3 regions of the Paraburkholderia sp. D1E genome follow, and region 2 is predicted to be linked to each of the others. Evidence: predicted binding sites of a transcription regulator. Region 2 holds the regulator's gene; each other region holds the start of a gene.
The links. The regulator LexA, encoded in region 2, represses DNA repair genes until DNA is damaged. The targets are predictions, from matches to a motif close to ACTGTATNNNNATACAGT.

Region 1: the regulator LexA is predicted to act here: its motif matches at 1,623-1,640, upstream of imuA (translesion DNA synthesis-associated protein ImuA).
Region 3: the regulator LexA is predicted to act here: its motif matches at 1,349-1,366, upstream of recA (recombinase RecA).

The regions. Positions count from the first base shown of each region.
Region 1 is NZ_JBQYMB010000001.1:7,860,108-7,863,382, reverse strand. It holds rRNA gene ACUN0E_RS35210 (23S ribosomal RNA) at 1-909, shown strand, start outside; rRNA gene rrf (5S ribosomal RNA) at 1,110-1,222, shown strand; partial or broken gene ACUN0E_RS35200 (lipocalin family protein) at 1,362-1,469, opposite strand; gene imuA (translesion DNA synthesis-associated protein ImuA) at 1,711-2,550, shown strand; gene ACUN0E_RS35190 (Y-family DNA polymerase) at 2,450-3,275, shown strand, end outside.
Region 2 is NZ_JBQYMB010000001.1:6,566,186-6,569,460, reverse strand. It holds gene ACUN0E_RS29630 (sulfate ABC transporter substrate-binding protein) at 1-916, opposite strand, end outside; gene lexA (transcriptional repressor LexA) at 1,232-1,882, shown strand; gene ACUN0E_RS29620 (hypothetical protein) at 1,942-2,286, shown strand; gene ACUN0E_RS29615 (DUF2939 domain-containing protein) at 2,436-3,119, shown strand; gene ACUN0E_RS29610 (universal stress protein) at 3,244-3,275, opposite strand, start outside.
Region 3 is NZ_JBQYMB010000001.1:5,179,690-5,182,964, reverse strand. It holds gene recX (recombination regulator RecX) at 1-184, opposite strand, end outside; gene recA (recombinase RecA) at 192-1,268, opposite strand; gene ACUN0E_RS23260 (response regulator) at 1,502-2,275, shown strand; gene ACUN0E_RS23255 (sensor histidine kinase N-terminal domain-containing protein) at 2,284-3,275, shown strand, end outside.

The DNA.
Region 1 (3,275 bases), 1.3 Mb from region 2:
CCTCCCGAGACTCAGCGAAGTTGAAGTGTTTGTGATGATGCAATCTCCCCGCGGCTAGACGGAAAGACCCCATGAACCTTTACTGTAGCTTTGCATTGGACTTTGAACCGATCTGTGTAGGATAGGTGGGAGGCTATGAAGCGTGGACGCCAGTCTGCGTGGAGCCGTCCTTGAAATACCACCCTGGTTTGTTTGAGGTTCTAACCTTGGCCCGTGATCCGGGTCGGGGACAGTGCATGGTAGGCAGTTTGACTGGGGCGGTCTCCTCCCAAAGTGTAACGGAGGAGTACGAAGGTACGCTAGGTACGGTCGGAAATCGTGCTGATAGTGCAATGGCATAAGCGTGCTTAACTGCGAGACCGACAAGTCGAGCAGGTGCGAAAGCAGGTCATAGTGATCCGGTGGTTCTGTATGGAAGGGCCATCGCTCAACGGATAAAAGGTACTCTGGGGATAACAGGCTGATACCGCCCAAGAGTTCATATCGACGGCGGTGTTTGGCACCTCGATGTCGGCTCATCTCATCCTGGGGCTGTAGCCGGTCCCAAGGGTATGGCTGTTCGCCATTTAAAGAGGTACGTGAGCTGGGTTTAAAACGTCGTGAGACAGTTTGGTCCCTATCTGCCGTGGGCGCTGGATATTTGAAGGGGGCTGCTCCTAGTACGAGAGGACCGGAGTGGACGAACCTCTGGTGTACCGGTTGTCACGCCAGTGGCATCGCCGGGTAGCTATGTTCGGAAGAGATAACCGCTGAAAGCATCTAAGCGGGAAACTCGCCTTAAGATGAGATATCCCCGGGGCTTCGAGCCCCTTGAAGGGTCGTTCAAGACCAGGACGTTGATAGGTCAGGTGTGGAAGCGCAGTAATGCGTTAAGCTAACTGATACTAATTGCCCGTAAGGCTTGATCCTATAACAGGTGTGTTTTGCGTGATGAGTTAGCACTTCAGTGCTTACTCAGGACCACCCCCGAAGGGGGCAGGGACACGCGACGCACGGTTGAGATCAGTGTTGTGCCAGAAACAACACAACTCCCGCTGGTGAGCATCACCAGAAACTACTTCTTCCAGATTGGCTGTATTGCTCCCCGAGCAGTACGGCAACAAGTCATGCCTGATGACCATAGCGAGTCGGTCCCACCCCTTCCCATCCCGAACAGGACCGTGAAACGACTCCACGCCGATGATAGTGCGGATTCCCGTGTGAAAGTAGGTAATCGTCAGGCTCCCCTGCAGTAACAGAAACCCCACCCCTCAACGGTGGGGTTTCTGCGTTTACCGCAGCAAAAACGTACAGGCGTGGGCTCAGCATGCCACCGTCGTAGTGGACCTTGTCTGATGCGGCTCCAGTTCCCCGCCGCTCACTCACTCCTTCCCGATCCGAATCGCGTTCGCGTAACCCGTCAGCTCCAGATAAGCGCGTCCAACGTCCACGCCTTCGCGACTCACCCGCACCGCACCTTCCCACAGCACGAACTCTGGTTTTGTTCGTTTGGCAGCAGTGCCAAAGAACAGCTCTCCCGTAGGCGAAAAACCTGCAAAAACAAAAACAGCTTTACTCCCTTTTCATTTCCCTTCCTGCGCGCGGTTCGTTCCGTCGCCTTGTCTTAACATCCACCTCAAAGTACTGTATAAATATACAGTGAAGACTCGCCGCCCCATGCTTACCCGATGCCGGGCAGGGCCGAGCATTCCCTATTGAACGAGCGTATTTATGGCAGCAGCGATTCACCTGGCGACGACGACACTGCCGTCGCAATTGCGGCGTCAGGTGTGGCAGGGCAATGAGCTTGCCGAGGCGGACTCGCGGGTGATTTCCAGCGGCTATGCCGCGCTGGATCAACTGCTGCCTGGACAGGGCTGGTCGGCCGGTGGCCTGACGGAATTGTTGATTGAACACGAAGGAGTCGGCGAACTGCGCCTGTTGGCTCGGGCGCTTCGGCATCTTACGGCACAAGCCGAACGGCACGTCATGCTCGTGGCGCCCCCTTACCAGCCCAGTGCTTCGGCACTGAGGGTTTGGGGTATCGACGTCGAGCGTGTCTTATGGGTGCGTTCGAGTGACGACCAGGCGCTGTGGGCTGCTGCTCAGGCATTGAAGCAGGATGGCATCGGCGCAGTGCTGGTATGGCTGCCGAATGCGCACGCCGATAAGGTTCGGCGTCTGCAGGTGGCCGCTCAGGAGTCGGCATCGCTGGCATTTTTGATCCGACCTGTCGAGGCGGCTACGCAATCTTCGCCGGCGCCATTGCGAATGATCTGCGAGCCACTCTTGCCGGCTAATGCGCAGACGATCAACCGTCGTCAATGGTTGCAGGAGATTGGTATCTCGATCGACATCTTCAAGCGCCGTGGGCCACCGCTAGCTGAACCTCTGCGGCTCATTTTGCCGTTACAAAGCGTCTTGTTGCCGGAAAGCAGAGTCGGCAGCAATCAACGACGAGAGATCAAACATGTTGTGGATTGCAGTCACATTGCCACTCTTGTCGCTGGAAGCGGTGAAGCCTCTCGCGTCGCTCCCGGATGGTTCACGCGCGAAGCAGAATCGGTGTGAGCCCGGCGATGCGGCAAGCCAGCCTCCAGGTGCTGAAGACGTCACCGAGGTGCGCTGCTGCTATGCGCTGGCCGATCACGCGCACATCCTGATTCCGGATTTGGACGCCTTGCGTGCTGGTGTGCATGTGGGCCATTCGCGCTCGTACGCATTGGCTTTGGCTCCTGGTCTCAAGATGCTTGCCGCGGATGCAGACCGCGAAACCCAGGCATTCGAAGCGATGGCGCTCGCTTTGCTGACGTACACGCCGAAGGTGTCGCTCGCGCACGCGCACACCTTGTTGCTGGAAGTCGGCTCCGGTTTGCGGTTGTTTGGAGGCTTGCGCGCGTTGTTGTCACGGGTATCCGCGACGGTGGCCGAATTCGGCTATACGGCGCGCCTCGCATGCGCACCAACCGCCTGGGGCGCATGGCTGTTGGCGCAGGCGCATGCCGATCGCCAGGGGCATCGTTGGCACGTGATAAAGGAAACGTCGCTTGCACGGGTGCTCGACCGCGTATCTGTGTCGTTGCTGCCGGTTGCACAGACGCATCGCGATGCGTTTGTGCATTTCGGTTGTACGACATTGGCCGATTTGCGTCAGTTGCCAAGGTCGGGCGTTGTACGGCGTTTCGGCAGTGGCATTCTGGATTTGCTGGCGCAAGCCTATGGCACGCGTCCGGATCCGCGCGAATCGTTTCGTGCGCCGGCATCGTTTCATGCGCAGTTGGAGTTGCCGTCGCGGG
Region 2 (3,275 bases):
GCACCTTGTTCGAACGCGGACGATAGAAATTCTTCGCCGCGATTTCCTGACCCTGCTCGCTGTACAGGAAGTTCAGATACGCCTCGGCCAGCTTGCGCGTGCCGTGCCTGTCGACCACCTTGTCCACCACGGCAACCGGCGGCTCGGCCAGAATGCTCACCGACGGCACCACGATTTCAAACTTCTCCGGCCCGAATTCCTTCAGCGAGAGGAACGCTTCGTTTTCCCACGCAATCAGTACGTCGCCGATCCCGCGTTGCACGAAGCTGGTGGTCGCGCCACGCGCGCCCGAATCCAGTACGCCGGCATTCTTATAGAGCTTGCCGACGAATTCCCTGGCCTTCTGGTCGTTGCCGCCCGGCTGATGTTCTGCATAAGCCCATGCAGCCAGGTAGTTCCAGCGTGCGCCACCCGAGGTTTTCGGATTCGGCGTGACGATCGACACGCCCGGCTTGATCAGATCGTCCCAATCCTTGATGTGCTTCGGGTTGCCCTTGCGCACGAGAAATACGATCGTCGACGTGTATGGCGAAGCGTTGTCCGGCAAACGCTTTTGCCAACCCTTGTCGAGCAAACCCTTGCTAGCCAGCGCGTCGATGTCGTAGGCGAGCGCCAGGGTCACAACGTCTGCCTGCAAACCGTCCAGCACCGAACGCGCTTGCGCACCCGAGCCGCCGTGCGACTGCTTGAAGGTGATCGTTTCGCCCGTTTTGGCCTTCCATTCCTTGCCGAATGCCTGGTTGACGTCCTGGTACAACTCGCGTGTCGGGTCATACGACACGTTCAGCAGCGTTGCGTCGGCTGCATGTGCCGGCGTCATGACGCCGACCGTGGCAATCGTGCCGACTGCGCCGAATGCGAGCGCCGCGATGAATTTTCTGGTCCTGCCTGCCAGCCCCGTACCTTGATGGTTCATGCCAACTTTCTCCGCGTTGTGGTCCGCTGAAACAGCGTGTGGTGTTCTTTTACGTCGCGGTCACGTGCACATGAGCGCCAACTCGAAGGGCAGTCTATCGAAGAGCTTTCATCATTAAAAATAATGTTTCTTCATTCTTTAATACGCAAAAGTGGTAATGACGGCTGGATAAGGCGTTGCGACACGAAAACGGGTGTTGTAGCGTCCGTTTACGGCGCCGGAACGCCACCCCGGACCACGAACTTAAAGTAAAGCTTGAATTGCGCGGAATACTGTATAAAAATACAGGCACCTGTTCATACATACAGTGGCCCCATGACCAAACTCACCGCACGACAACAGCAGGTTTTCGATCTGATCCGCCGGGCCATCGAACGCAGCGGCTTTCCGCCCACCCGCGCGGAGATCGCCGCCGAGCTGGGTTTCAGCTCGGCCAACTCGGCAGAAGAACATTTGCGGGCGCTGGCTCGCAAGGGCGTGATCGAACTCGCGGCGGGTGCGTCGCGGGGCATTCGCCTGCTGGGCGGCTCGGAAGATTCGCCGTACCAGTTCACGCTGCCGCACGCCAGCATCATGCAACTGTCGTTGCCGCTGATCGGCCGGGTTGCGGCGGGTAGCCCGATCCTCGCGCAGGAACATATCTCGCAGCACTATGCGTGCGACCCGGCGCTGTTCTCGAGCAAGCCGGATTACCTGCTGAAGGTGCGCGGGCTGTCCATGCGCGACGCGGGTATTTTCGACGGTGACCTGCTCGCGGTGCAGAAGAAAAGCGAAGCCAACGACGGCCAGATCATCATCGCGCGTCTCGGCGACGACGTAACGGTCAAACGGCTGAAGCGCCGCCCGAACGGTCTCGAGCTGATCGCTGAGAACCCCGATTACGAAAACATCTTCGTTGAAACCGGCAGTGCGGAGTTCGCGCTGGAGGGTATCGCTGTTGGGTTGATCCGCCCCGGCGAGTTCTGACTACCCTGCTCGTCCGCCAAACCGAAGCTGCCCCAACGTTGAAACGCCTGGAGAGACTCATGGAACGCTTTGCCCGCCTGCTGCCTTTTCGCCAGTTCGGTCGTTTGCGCCACCTGCGCAAGCTGGTGCCCTGCTCACTGATCGAGGCGTCCACGGCCAGCGCGCCATCGCTGTTCGACGAGCCCACCAGCGTATCGAGCTTGCCTTCCTCGCTGCCGGCTTTTGCTCGTGTGTCGTTGAATTCGGGGCTGAATACGGCTGAACCGGCACGTCGTGCGCCGGTGCGCGTGTATCACGGGCCGTCACGGCTGATCATGGTCGGCACCGTAGACGCCGTGTGCCGCATGATCGATCGCTGCATCGCCGACGAAGCCAATGTGCACGGCGCGGTATTCGAGTCTTAAGCGGCACTGCACAGACAATCCGCTACTGCAGTGCGGCGCACGTAACGGCTTTTCGCCAGCCGGCGCCTTCTCGGATATCGCATCGCCTGGGATCGTTTTCGCGTGGCTACGGTCCACGTTAGATCACACCTGATGGAGAGTCCCACTCGATGGCAGATTCAACACCTACGAGGCGCAACGCCACCCGGCCACTGATCGTCACTTTGATTGTGATTGTGGTCATCGCCGCATTGGGGTTCGCTTACGCGTCGCCCTACATGGCGCTGAACAACCTCAAGCGCGCGGCGGATGCGCGTGATGCGCAAACCGTCAATGAATACGTCGACTTTCCCGCATTGCGCGAGAGCCTGAAGCAACAGGTCACCGGCTTGTTAACACGTCGGCTCGACGCGCATGGCAACGGCAATCCGTTCGCGGCAATTGGCGCAATGATCGGCGTGGCCTTGATCGGTCCGCTGGTCGACGCCTATGCAACACCCGACGGCGTCGCGGCATTGCTGAATGGCATGCCGCCGCGCGGCAACCCGGGCGAGCGGCCGCCGGTGCCGGGCTCTGCGGAAAATCCGCCGGCCGCAGCAGCGCCTGCGCCGCAACCCCCGGTTGCCGGCAATACGAATAACGGCGCAGCTAACAACGGCAACGACGCTACGCCGCCGCAAACGCCGCAAACGCCGCAACCGCCGCAACCGCCGCAAACCACGGCAGGCTATCGCGGCCTCAACGAGTTCGTCGTCACTTATCAGCATGGTGCCGGTGACGCGCGTTACTCGGCGATCTTGCAGCGTGAAGGTCTGTTCACATGGAAGCTGGCTGCGGTCAATCTGAACGAGTGATCGCCTGGCATGCGCTATCGGCCTGAGCGAATCACAGTTTGGCCGAACGGGTGCCCTGAACGAGCGACCGTTCGGCTCACGTGGCCCATTCAGCTCCGCCCACGCGCTCCCACACCGCCGTGAGTCAAGCCGCCACTTGCTCCTGCTCCTGCTCCT
Region 3 (3,275 bases), 1.4 Mb from region 2:
AGCTTCCAGAAGATTTGCCAAACGAACTTCCGGACGAGTTTCCCGGCGACCGCCCAAACGACCGGGTGGACCGGGAAGTCGACGAGGAAGAAGATGACGACGACTCGAGCGAATCGTCGCTACCGTCACGCGGGCCGTCCGCGTTACGTCCAGCATTGGACAACGGCCGGCCCTTGCGTATCACGTGATGGTTACTCTTCTTCGCCCGCGACTTCGGCGGCAGCACCGGTCGCCGCTTCCGCCATGGCATTCACGCCCAGCGATTCACGGATACGGTTTTCGATCTCACGGGCGATGTCCGGATTTTCACGCAGAAATTCGCGCGCGTTGTCCTTGCCCTGACCGATACGTTCGCCGTTGTAGCTGTACCAGGCGCCGGCCTTGTCGACGATCTTCGCTTGCACACCCAGGTCGATGACTTCGCCCTGACGGGAAATGCCCTCGCCATACAGAATGTCGAAAATCGCTTCGCGGAACGGCGGCGCAACCTTATTCTTCACCACCTTCACGCGCGTTTCGTTACCGATCACTTCGTCGTTCTTTTTGATCGAACCGATCCGGCGAATGTCCAGACGCACCGACGCGTAAAACTTCAGCGCGTTACCACCCGTGGTGGTTTCCGGGTTGCCGAACATCACACCGATCTTCATACGGATCTGGTTGATGAAGATCACGAGGCAGTTGGTGCGCTTGATCGTACCGGTGAGTTTGCGCAGCGCTTGCGACATCAGACGCGCCTGCAGACCCGGCAACGAGTCGCCCATTTCGCCTTCGATTTCGGCCTTCGGCACCAGCGCGGCGACCGAGTCGATCACGATCATGTCGATCGAGCCCGAGCGCACCAGTGCGTCGGCAATTTCGAGCGCCTGCTCGCCAGTGTCCGGCTGCGAAACCAGCAGGTCGTTGACGTTCACGCCGAGCTTGCGCGCGTACTGGATGTCCAGCGCGTGTTCCGCGTCGATAAACGCTGCCGTGCCGCCGAGCTTCTGCATTTCGGCGACGACCTGCAACGTCAGCGTGGTTTTACCGGACGACTCCGGACCGTAAATTTCGACCACCCGGCCACGCGGCAAACCGCCGACACCCAGCGCGATATCGAGACCGAGCGATCCGGTTGAGCATACCTGGATGTCTTCGACCGCCTCACCTGCGCCGAGCCGCATGACCGACCCCTTGCCGAACTGCTTTTCGATCTGCGCGAGCGCGGCGGCGAGCGCCTTGCCCTTTTCAGCAGTCAGTCCAGCCGAGCCTTTCTTGCTTTCTTCCATGAATCGTCCTTTGCTATGATGAACGGCGTCTGAGGCAGATGTGCGGCCCGTTCTTGGAGGACAGCACACGAAACTCAGACACTGTATAAAAAAACAGTAGTTTTGGCAAGCGCGATTCTCATGCGAACGCGCATTTTTACCGTCACGCTGCCCAACTACCCACAATAATTTTCGGAGACCGCTGTGCGCCGGGAGGTCACTCCACGGTGCCGGCAAGGCCAGGTTGGCGCACCATGCGAATTCTGATTGCCGAAGACGACAGCATACTCGCGGACGGTCTGGTTCGATCACTCCGCCAATCGGCCTATGCCGTCGATCATGTGAAGAACGGCGTCGAGGCCGACACCGCGCTTTCAATGCAAACTTTCGACCTGCTGATCCTCGATCTGGGCCTGCCGCGCATGTCGGGGCTCGAGGTGTTGCGCCGTCTGCGCGCCCGCAACTCGAACGTGCCGGTGCTGATTCTCACGGCAGCAGACAGCGTCGACGAACGCGTCAAGGGCCTCGATCTCGGCGCCGACGATTACATGGCCAAACCCTTCGCGCTGAATGAACTCGAGGCGCGCGTGCGCGCCTTGACCCGGCGCGGCGCGGGCGGCGGCCCCACGGTGGTGCGGCATGGTTCGCTGTCGTTCGATCAGGTCGGCCGGATCGCCTATGTCAACGAGCAGGTAATCGACCTGTCGGCGCGCGAACTCGGTTTGCTCGAAGTACTGCTGCAGCGGATCGGCCGGCTGGTGTCGAAGGAACAGCTTGTCGACCATCTGTGCGAATGGGGCGAGGAAGTCAGCAATAACGCGATCGAAGTCTATGTGCACCGGCTGCGCAAGAAGATCGAGCCGAGCGGCGTGCGCATCATCACCGTGCGCGGTCTCGGCTACTGCCTCGAGAAAGCCGCCCTGCCTCCGACCGCGAACATGAGCGCCAACGCGCTCGCGCCCCCCGAGCCCGAGCCGCCCTCCTCGCCTGCGTCGGCCGCGATGCCGGCGAGCCATCACTACAAATAGAGGACACCATGTCCGCACGCGCAGACCGCGCTACGGCGCACGCGGCGGACCTCGACGAGGCGCGCGACGCCCGCTACGCCAATCCGTTCGCCCCGCCCGACGAGACCGAAGCCGCCGCCGAGGCGCGCCCGCGCTCGCTGTTCGGCGAGATTCTCGACTGGATGCTGGCGCCGCTTCTGCTGCTGTGGCCAATGAGCCTCGCGGTCACCTACCTGGTCGCCAAGTCGATCGCTAACGGGCCATTCGATCGCGCGCTCGAAACCGACGCCTACGTGCTCGCGCGCCAGATCCATCCGATCAACGGCGTGGCAGAGCTGTCGCTGCCCGACTCCACCCGCGATTTTCTGCGCGCCGACAACGTCGACACCGTGTTCTATCAGGTGCTCGGCACGCGCGGCGAACTGGTGGGCGGCGAGCGCGACATGCCGCTGCCGCACGAGGAAGACAGGCCGCCGCCGGGCCTCGTCGAATTCCGTGACGACGTGCTGCGCGGCAACGATATCCGCGTGGCCTATACGACGGTCGAGTTTCCGCAGACGCCCGGCGCGCAGCCGGTGCTGGTGCAGGTTGCCGAGACGCTCGACAAACGCAGCCAGCTTGCCAACGACATCATCAAAGGGGTGATCCTGCCGCAGTTCGTGATCCTGCCGCTGGCGATCCTGCTGGTGTGGTTCGGCCTGTCGCGTGGGCTCGCGCCGCTGCACGCCCTGCAGGCGCACATCCGCGCGCGCCGCCCGGACGATCTGTCGCCACTCGAAGGCCGCCTCGCACCACCGGAAATCGAGCCGTTGGTGACATCGTTCAACGATCTGCTGACGCGCCTCGAACAGAATATGGAGTTGCAGAAGCGCTTTATCGCCGACGCCGCGCATCAAATGAAAACACCGCTTGCCGGTCTGCGCACCCAGGCTGAGCTGGCGCTGCGCCAGGACGCCTCCCCGGAAGTCCACCGCTCGCTTGAACAAATCGCCACCAGTTCGGAGCACGCGGCGCGTCTCGT